3 regions of the Anabaena sp. CS-542/02 genome follow, and region 2 is predicted to be linked to each of the others. Evidence: predicted binding sites of a transcription regulator. Region 2 holds the regulator's gene; each other region holds the start of a gene.

Region 1 (3,286 bases), on a different contig from region 2:
TCAGCAATCCGCTTCAGAGGCGCAGGTAAAGCCCGAACTACAATCAAAGCACCTGTTAATTCTTCACCGGTGAGGGTGCTGTTAGCCCACTCTTCCAGGCTAGGAGCCAGATGAGCTAGAGTTGTACCACCGCCGGGAACGATACCTTCTTCTACAGCCGCTTTGGTAGCGTTGATAGCGTCTTCCAGGCGTAGCTTCTTATCTTTCATTTCGGTTTCGGTGGCTGCACCCACTTTGACCACAGCTACACCACCAGAGAGTTTAGCAAGACGTTCTTGTAACTTCTCTTTGTCGTAGGAAGATTCGGTTTCTTCCATCTGACGACGGATTTGCTCGCAACGAGCCTTAACAGCAACTTCATTACCTTCAGCAACAATGGTGGTGTTGTCTTTGGTAATGGTGATCCGGCGAGCTTTACCCAGGCTTTCTAGTTTGGTGTTTTCTAGCTTCAAACCAGCGTCTTCAGTAATTAACTGACCACCAGTGAGAACGGCGATATCTTCGAGCATAGCTTTACGGCGATCGCCAAAGCCAGGAGCTTTTACAGCCGCAACGTTCAGCACACCCCGCAGACGGTTAACCACCAAGGTAGCTAAAGCTTCTTTTTCAATATCCTCAGCGATAATCACTAAAGGACGACCGGCACGAGCTACTTGCTCGAGAACTGGTACTAAATCTTGTACCAAAGCGATTTTCTTATCGGTGAGCAGCAGGAAAGGCTCATCAAAGACCGTTTCCATGCGTTCAGCATCGGTGGCAAAGTAGGGAGAGATATAGCCTTTGTCAAAGCGCATCCCTTCGGTAATTTCTAGCTCGGTGGTCATAGATTTCCCTTCTTCGAGAGAAATTACGCCTTCCTTGCCTACTTTGTCCATTGCTTGGGCAATCATCTGGCCGACTTCTTCATCGTTACCAGCTGAAATCGAAGCAACTTGGGCAATGGATTTAGAATCTTCTACTGGACGGGCGTGTTCAGCAATCTTCTCTACCAAGAAGGTAGCAGCTTTATCAATACCACGCTTCAGGGAAATTGCATTAGCACCAGCTGCAACGTTGCGTAAGCCTTCTTTGACCATGGCGTGGGCTAAAACGGTGGCAGTGGTGGTACCATCCCCAGCGGCGTCGTTGGTCTTAGAAGCAGCTTGACGAATCAAAGCCACGCCTGTGTTTTCAATGTGGTCTTCTAATTCGATTTCTTTGGCGATGGTTACACCGTCATTAACGATTTGGGGTGCGCCAAATTTCTTTTCGAGAACTACGTTACGACCTTTAGGGCCTAGGGTGACAGCTACAGCCTCAGCCAAGATGTCAATGCCTCGCTCGAGGGCGCGACGGGCGTTTTCGTTGTAGATAATGCGCTTTGCCATAGGTATGTCTATTCAGGGAGTAAGTCAAGATTTTTAATTGGACTTTAGGGGTTGGGCTTTCGGCGTGGGGGTCGCCCCATCGCGTCTGTACCCATTCCCTATTAGTTAACGACTGCTAATATATCTTTTTCAGAAAGCAGTACGTATTCTTCTGTGCCGAGCTTGATATCAGTGCCGGCGTACTTGGAGTACAGCACTTTATCCCCGACTTGAATGTCTAATGTCTGACGGCTACCGTCATCGTTACGCTTGCCAGGTCCAAGTGCTACTACTTCGCCTACTTGGGGTTTTTCCTGGGCGTTGTCAGGTAAAAACAGTCCACCTGCAGTTTTTTCTTCGGGGGCGCTCACTTTTACGAAAACGCGATCGCCTAGGGGTTTAACTGTAGAAACGCTTAAAGTTACAGCTGCCATAAATATTTTTTCTCCAGAGTTAGCACTCTCAACTCCTGAGTGCTAATCTACCTAAAAGCAGCATAAAATGGCAATAATTAATTGAGTACGGGTTCCCGCACCAGCATATGGCTGGACTACTTAAGTATAAATACTGCATCATTTCGATATATCGGGTTTTGCTGGGTAAGTTACGAATATTTTTATATAGATAAATTTATGTGCAAAACCGGTAAATTGTTATAAAACTGTAATCAGGGTGCCGCTCGATGAGTAAGACTACACTGGTAGGGTGACGCCGTGAACTCGCCAAAATTACTCAGTTTCTTGATGACAAAGCCCTAAGTAATTGTCTAGAAATATGAGCAATGGCAGAAATTCAGCCAGAGAATTTTATCTGTGCTGACCAGACAGTTACTCACTTCTGTGCAAAACAAGTTAGTCTTGGATATTGGGAACACTGACTAAAGCCCAAGGGTGAATTAAACAGGAAGTCTCCCACTTATATCCTACCTATAAGACTACAGCCTATCTCTTGCGGGTTTGTTGCTGTAGACCGATAATGGTGGTCTACCCATATGGTTCCTGGTTTTGCTCGGCAATACCAGAAGTTATTGAGCCAGTCATCCCAAAACACTCGATAGGCATAATGGTGGTGCAAGAATATGCATTTTGACCCATCTTGTGCCGATAACTCCTCTACTTGCTTGCGAACATTTGTCAAGGCTGAACATCACCAGGATATAGTAAAGCAGTAAGCCTCTGAAAGGGCGGTTTTTTTAAGTTAGGGTCATCTTCAGCCAATATGTACCTCGTGAATTAGAAGCATGATTATTTAATCAGTGTTTTTTTCACCCGCCACTTTCAAAGCGATATATAATAGCGCATTATAAATACTACTGCTCTACGTATCCTTACCGCAAGTTTGCCCATGTTCTCGTCGTCTGATCAAAAGTAATCACCACTTTTAAGACTTCCAGAAGGCAAAGGCAAGTTAAGTAGAAAAAGGACAACACCTCAATGATCCACCATAAAGGATAACCACTCAACACCTTGATGGACCGAAGCGCGAAAAGTGCCAATGCTATGAAAGAGCCCAGCATGAAAGATCACAAAAGACTGCTACTGATTGACGATGACCCTAACCTCATCTTGCTGGTGAAGGACTACCTGGAATTTAGAGGCTATGAAGTTAACACTTCCGAAAATGGACGAGAAGCCCTGGGAATTCTTCAACAAGATATTCCAGATATGATCATCTGTGACGTCATCATGCCGGAGATGGACGGATATACTTTTGTAGAACAACTCCGACAAAATGAACGCACCGCCTGGATTCCCGTGCTTTTCCTATCAGCGAAGGGCCAAAGTGCAGAGCGAGTTAAAGGTCTGAACAAAGGGGCTGATGTTTATATGGTCAAGCCCTTTGAACCAGAAGAACTCGTAGCACAAGTAGAATCTTCGCTGAAGCAAACTACCCGTTGGAAAGAACACCAAGCTAAAGGAGGAGAAAACGGTTCCCGAATT
Region 2 (3,286 bases):
ATTACAGCCCATGATGCCATGCATGGGGTAGTTTTTCCCAAAAATCTGAAAATCAACCATTTCATAGGTTCATTGTGCCTATTTCTGTATGGGCTTTTATCCTATCCCAAACTATTAAAAAAGCACTGGTTACATCACCATAATCCAGCCACAGCCAAAGATCCAGATTTTCATAATGGTAAATATAAAAACTTCTTAGCTTGGTATTTATACTTCATGAAAGGTTACTGGAGTTGGTGGCAAATAATCACATTAATGATTATTTATAACTTAGGAAAATATCTCGGACATCTGCCAGAGGATAACCTCAATTATTTTTGGGTAATTCCCTCAATCTTAAGTTCCCTACAATTATTCTATTTTGGCACCTTTCTACCCCATAGTGAACCAGTAGAAGGTTATCAAAACCCCCATCGTTCCCAGACTATTAGCCGTCCTATTTGGTGGTCATTTATCACTTGCTACCATTTTGGTTACCATTACGAACATCACGAATACCCCCATGTTCCTTGGTGGCAACTACCTCAAATTTATCAGGTATTTAATTCCGGTAACGGGGGACGCACAGATAAATAAATTAAGGGACCCAATAAAGGAATTAAAGCTATTAACCAGAAAAAACCCTGATTTTTCACACCCCGACGCGCCATATCATCCCCCAGTAATGTGGGAAATAACAGACAAAGTAGACAGAAATCTAAACTCATCACATGAATGAAACGGCTGCTTTGGAAATGCTGTATAAAATTTGCCACATCCCCTGTGTAACCATAGGCGAGGAGAATCACCACGACTATAGTTAAAATCACACCAGTCACAGGGGAATCTAGCAACTTGAGTAAGAGAGTCTTTCTACCAGAAAATACCTGATTGGGTGAGCGTAAAGCTAAGTAAGGTAAAACAGCAAAAGCCCCAACAGCAAAAGAAGCGACTGCAAAAGGCCAAGGGCGGATTTTTTGAGCAGTACCATCACTTAACAGTACTGCACTGTAAATTACAGGCCAGATGCCCATGAGGTTAAATAATGCTATGACTAGGGGGTTAATATCTTGCCATTTTCCCAGGGAAAGCCTTTGAATTAACTCCCAAGTATCAGGTTGATCTGGGGGAGCAAAAATAAAAGCATAGCTGAGAAATCCCAGCCATAGTAAACCAAAACCAATTTTTCTGAGCATCTTCTTGTATACCAACTTAACTAAAAGCGTCTGAAAGGTAGTCAGCAGCAGCAGTTACAACTGCGATCGCACTTTCATAGTCCAGGCGTGTAGGTCCTAATACTCCCACACTCCCTACAGGTAGCATACCCCGGCGATAAGTAGAAGAAATTAAAGTACAGGTGCGGATCGGCTCCAGGGGGTTTTCTGTACCGATGCGGACTGTTACCTTAGACTTACCCATCTCTTGGGTTTCCGGTTCAGCAAAGATCAACGGCCACAACTGCTCTTGTTCTTCTTCGAGTAAGTGGATAATGGTTTGTACTTGCTGTAATTGAGAAAATTCCGGCTGACGCAAAACTTCTGCTACACCCCTGATCATAATTTGGGTTGTAGTTGGTGTCATATGGCTGCGAGTGAAGTCTGTGACTGAATCTTTCAAGAATTGGCCATAGCGTTGGAACTCTTGATCTAATTCACTCCAGTCGAGGGAAGTTAATTCTAACAGACTGCGCCCCCGCAAGTGGGTATTCAAAAAATTAGAGACTATCTGTAATTCATGGTCTATTTTCTCTGGGTCAACTTTGGCTTCTTCCCCTGGGGGGCATAAATTGATCAGTTTGGAATGGGTTTCATAAGCATCTGTTACCATAATCAGCATGATCTTGTTGGCTTCAATTTGCATTAATTGCAGATGTCGCACAATTGCCATAGTGGTTTGGGGCATGGTAATTAAGCTAATACAGCCGCTGACTGTGGCTAAAATTTGCGCAGCACCTTGTAATACCGCTTCCAAACTCCAATCTTCCCAATGGAGGCGATTTTGTAGGGCCAGTTCTACCTCTTTTGCTAAAATATCCGCTCGCGTAGTATCTCGGAAAGAAGGTGTAATTAACTGGTCAACATAAATACGATAGCCGGAATCTGAGGGTATGCGTCCAGCGGATGTGTGTGGTTGGTAAAGTAATCCTGATTTTTCTAACACACCCATGACATTGCGAATTGTGGCTGAACTCACACCGAGGTCATACTCATCAAGCAAGGCTTTTGAACCTACCGGCTCCGCAGTGGCGATGTAATGACGTACTGTTGCCCAAAGTATATGCTGTTGTCGATTCGTTAACTGGACTTGCATAGGGTATGTTTGGCTGAAGGCAGATTTAAAAGTGGAAAAAAAAGGGTTTTAAAAGCAAAAAATCTGAATAATAGTTAATTAATGTAGCAGAATATTTAATTAGTTCAGTTTATTTTGCACTTGATTATTTAAGTATTATTGCATCTCTGTTTGGGATAATATGTAGTATAAATTACTTTTACCCAAAAGCCATATGTATGCTTAATTAGTGACATCTCAGACGGTATAATCTTGAGAGTAGCATTGCGGCGATGTCATAATCAGTTACACCTGGGCAATGCTATCTTGTCAATCTTTTAGTATTGGGGAATAGAAGAATCAACTAAGATAGAGTAGGCATCTATACCACCAGTAATATTTTTAACATTTGTAAAACCTTGAGCAACTAGCCACTGGCACATCTGGCCGGAGCGAATACCGTGGTGACATAACACAAGGGTTTCAGCGTGGGGATTAAACATGGTGGCGACTTGGTCACTCCAGTCCCCAAATTCGCTTAAGGGGAGGTTCACAAACCCGTCAATAGTAGCAGTTGCTATTTCTTGGGGTTCGCGCACATCTATTAACTGAATACTTGGATCACCAGAAGACAGACGTTGCGCCAGTTCCTCTACACTAATTGGAGTAATGAGTTGACCAGAAGGATTCCCTGTCATGAGATTTTTGTAAACAACCTATACCCTTTATGGTGACAGAAAATCTTTTTCCTGACATCAGCATCTATTCCCAAGGGAGTAGTAAAACCAAGTTACACAACTAAAAGCACTGTCAATATGTCTAATGTCAATAGCCAACGCTCATTCTTTGGTTTTTTGGTAGCTGGGGCGATCGCACTAGTAATTATAGCCATAGGGTTATTTTACTGGTTTTTCGCCAAGACCCCGGTTAACCTTGTTACTTCTACCTCTGAACCCCAGGCTGCTATATTCGTCTCCAAAGTAGCGCCGGTGATGGTGTCGTTACTGAATAATCCAGAGCGTCTGTGGGAGCGTCAAGG
Region 3 (3,286 bases), on a different contig from region 2:
ATTTTGTTTTTATTGTTGCTCAATTTCCCCATCTTCCCAGAGGTATAGATATCCGGATCAGGAAGCAATTAAATCTAAAATCCTGCAATTATAAGCACAAATCACCATAAGATTATTAGCGCGGTTATTTGAAAAGCAAAAGGAATAATTTATGGAAACTTTGCAGGGAAAAGTTGCAATTGTCACAGGGGCTTCACGGGGGATTGGACGAGCGATCGCTTTAGAACTAGCTAAACAAGGAGCGAGTATAGTAGTTAATTATGCTAGTTCTAGCGGTGCTGCCGACACTGTAGCCGCAGAAATTAATGCCGCCGGAGGTCAGGCTATTGCCCTAAAAGCTGATGTATCCAAGGTTGATCAAGTGGAGGCATTATTTAACGCCACCATAGAAAAGTTTCAACGCCTTGATATTATTGTCAATAACGCCGGTATTACCCGCGACACCCTACTTTTACGCATGAAGCCAGAAGATTGGCAAGCAGTAATTGACCTCAACCTGACAGGTGTCTTCTTATGCACACGCGCCGCTAGTAAAATTATGCTCAAACAACGTTCCGGACGCATTATTAATATTGCCTCCGTAGCTGGGCAAATGGGTAACCCTGGTCAAGCCAACTATAGCGCCGCCAAAGCAGGGGTCATCGGCTTTACTAAAACCGTCGCCAAAGAACTTGCTTCTCGCGGGATCACAGTTAATGCCGTTGCTCCTGGTTTTATTGCCACAGACATGACCAGTAAACTTAGCAACACCGAAGATATTTTAAAATATATCCCTCTGGGTCGCTACGGTCAACCAGAAGAAATAGCTGGTATGGTGCGGTTCCTCGCTGCTGATCCTGCTGCTGCTTACATTACTGGACAAGTCTTTAACGTTGATGGCGGCATGGTAATGTAATCATGAGTGACTCCAGGTTCTTTGCCAGATGGTAAAGCTCAAGAGCATGACAATACTAATCGCAGTGGTCAATATCACCACCAGAGTCATGCCTTGTATTCTCATGGCCAGCAAGTTAAAAACTAAAGTGATACTCCACAGAGTCAAGGCAGCATGGCCTTGGGAAAATCCCCAGGCGAGTAAGCGGTGGTGTATGTGGTCTTTACCGGGGGTACTGAGAGGGTTTTTTCCTGCCAATAACCTGCGGATAAACACTTGTGTAGTATCCAATACTGGCAATATGAGAAATAAAATCGTCGGTCCGAGGGCAAAAATTGTATTTTGTTGCAGGTTACCTAAAATACTAGTTGCAGCTAGGACATAACCAAAAAAGTATGCACCAGCATCACCCATGATAATCCTTGAGGGGTGGAAGTTATGGCGCAAAAAGCCCAAAGCTCCACCCCCTAAAGCTGCCAGCACTAAAATAGCAGCCGCCCGATTGGGAAATTGGGCAGCAACCCCTAACAAACTCATGGCAGTGATAAAACTCACTCCCCCAGCCAATCCATCCATACCGTCCATCAAATTGATGGCGTTAGTGATACCTACTACCCAAAGTACCGTTATCGCCATGGAAAATAGCGAGTCTATGGGCGTGTTGAATCCAACATCAATGTTGATGCCGTTGGCATACAGCAACAATGCCGTGACAATCTGTGCCCACAGGCGCACAGAGGGCGGTAAACCGAACTGATCATCAATAAAACCAACAAGCACTAGGATGGAACCTCCTAGTAAAATGGTTAGGACTTGAGCCAAGACGCTTTGCAGGGCAATAGGTCGTAACAGGCTAGCTAGTACCATAGCGGCAATCACTCCCGCATAAATAGCTAAACCACCCGCATTGGGTAAAGGCTGCTGGTTGAGTCGTCGTGCATTTGGTTGGTCAGCCCAACCTACCCGCAAGGCAAATTTGCGTATTGTGGGAATCAAACGCCAGGTTACCAGCCAAGCCAAAAGAAACGTAAATACTACTGCCAACCAGCCGGAACCGCTAGGGTCGGCAATGCCGAGGGACTTAAGAAAGTTGTCTAGATTCATCCCCCAATTCAAGCATTACTGCCATTGTCCTATATGAGTATCAACTGTAATATTACTCAATTTTGGGAATTTGCATTTATAATCTGAACTGTTTGGTGATTAGCACTCTGGTCTAGTGAGTGCTAAATTGTCTAATGGAAGGACTAGAGAGATAAAACATGGCAAAAATTATTTCATTTGATGAAGAGTCACGGCGAGCGCTAGAGAAAGGTGTTAACGCCATAGCTGACGCGGTAAAAATCACCTTGGGACCTAGAGGTCGTAACGTCCTTTTAGAAAAAAAATTTGGCGCGCCCCAAATCGTTAATGATGGGATCACAGTTGCCAAAGAAGTTGAATTAGAAGATCCTTTAGAAAACACCGGTGCAAGACTGATTCAAGAAGTGGCATCCAAAACCAAGGATATCGCTGGTGATGGAACCACCACCGCCACAGTTTTAGCACAGGCGATGATTAGAGAAGGCTTAAAGAACGTCGCCGCTGGTACTAACCCCATCAGCTTGAAGCGGGGGATCGACAAAACTATTGAAGTGTTGGTACAAGAAATTGCCAAGGTGGCAAAACCAGTAGAAGGAAGTGCGATCGCCCAAGTGGCCACTGTTTCCTCCGGTAATGATGAACAAGTGGGCGCAATGATTGCCGAAGCCATGGAAAGGGTCACCAAAGACGGTGTGATCACTGTGGAAGAATCTAAATCCCTGACTACCGAACTGGAAGTAGTGGAAGGGATGCAGATTGACCGGGGTTATATTTCTCCCTACTTCATTACCAATAACGACAGGCAAATCGTAGAATTTGAAAACGCCCGCATCCTGATTACCGACAAAAAAATCAGCAGCATCCAGGATTTAGTTCCTGTGTTGGAAAAAGTAGCCCGTCTGGGTCAACCCTTGCTGATTATTGCCGAAGACTTAGAAGGAGACGCTTTAGCAACTTTAGTAGTCAATAAAGCGCGCGGTGTCCTGGCTGTTGCTGCTATCAAAGCACCCGGATTTGGCGATCGCCGCAAAGCGTTGTTACAAGATATTGCGATTCTCACCGATGGACAGATGATTTCTGAGGAAATCGGTTTAAGTCTAGACACTGCTACTTTAGAAATGCTCGGAACTGCCCGCAAAATCACCATTGACAAAGAAAGCACCACAATTGTGGCCGGTGGTGAGACCAAACCAGAGGTACAAACCCGAGTTGCTCAAATTCGTAAGCAATTGGCAGAAACTGATTCTGACTACGATCGCGAAAAACTCCAAGAACGCATTGCCAAGCTAGCAGGCGGTGTCGCAGTCATTAAAGTGGGTGCGGCCACAG

Evidence for each region. The regulator HrcA, encoded in region 2, represses chaperone genes, less so after heat shock. The targets are predictions, from matches to a motif close to TTAGCACTCNNGANTCNNGAGTGCTAA.
Region 1: a site for HrcA is predicted at 1,800-1,826, ahead of groES (co-chaperone GroES). Genes of this name have one in related genera too.
Region 3: a site for HrcA is predicted at 2,078-2,104, ahead of groL (chaperonin GroEL). Genes of this name have one in related genera too.

Annotation. Positions count from the first base shown of each region.
Region 1 is NZ_JAQMTM010000083.1:27,198-30,483, forward strand. Features, by position in the region: gene groL (chaperonin GroEL) at 1-1,367, opposite strand, end outside; gene groES (co-chaperone GroES) at 1,469-1,780, opposite strand; gene PN447_RS09405 (response regulator transcription factor) at 2,816-3,286, shown strand, end outside.
Region 2 is NZ_JAQMTM010000070.1:1,672-4,957, reverse strand. Features, by position in the region: gene crtW (beta-carotene ketolase CrtW) at 1-576, shown strand, start outside; gene PN447_RS07040 (DUF2834 domain-containing protein) at 534-1,175, opposite strand; gene hrcA (heat-inducible transcriptional repressor HrcA) at 1,192-2,289, opposite strand; gene PN447_RS07030 (rhodanese-like domain-containing protein) at 2,586-2,945, opposite strand; gene PN447_RS07025 (DUF3352 domain-containing protein) at 3,063-3,286, shown strand, end outside.
Region 3 is NZ_JAQMTM010000002.1:2,513-5,798, forward strand. Features, by position in the region: gene fabG (3-oxoacyl-[acyl-carrier-protein] reductase) at 152-895, shown strand; gene PN447_RS00135 (MraY family glycosyltransferase) at 896-1,978, opposite strand; gene groL (chaperonin GroEL) at 2,137-3,286, shown strand, end outside.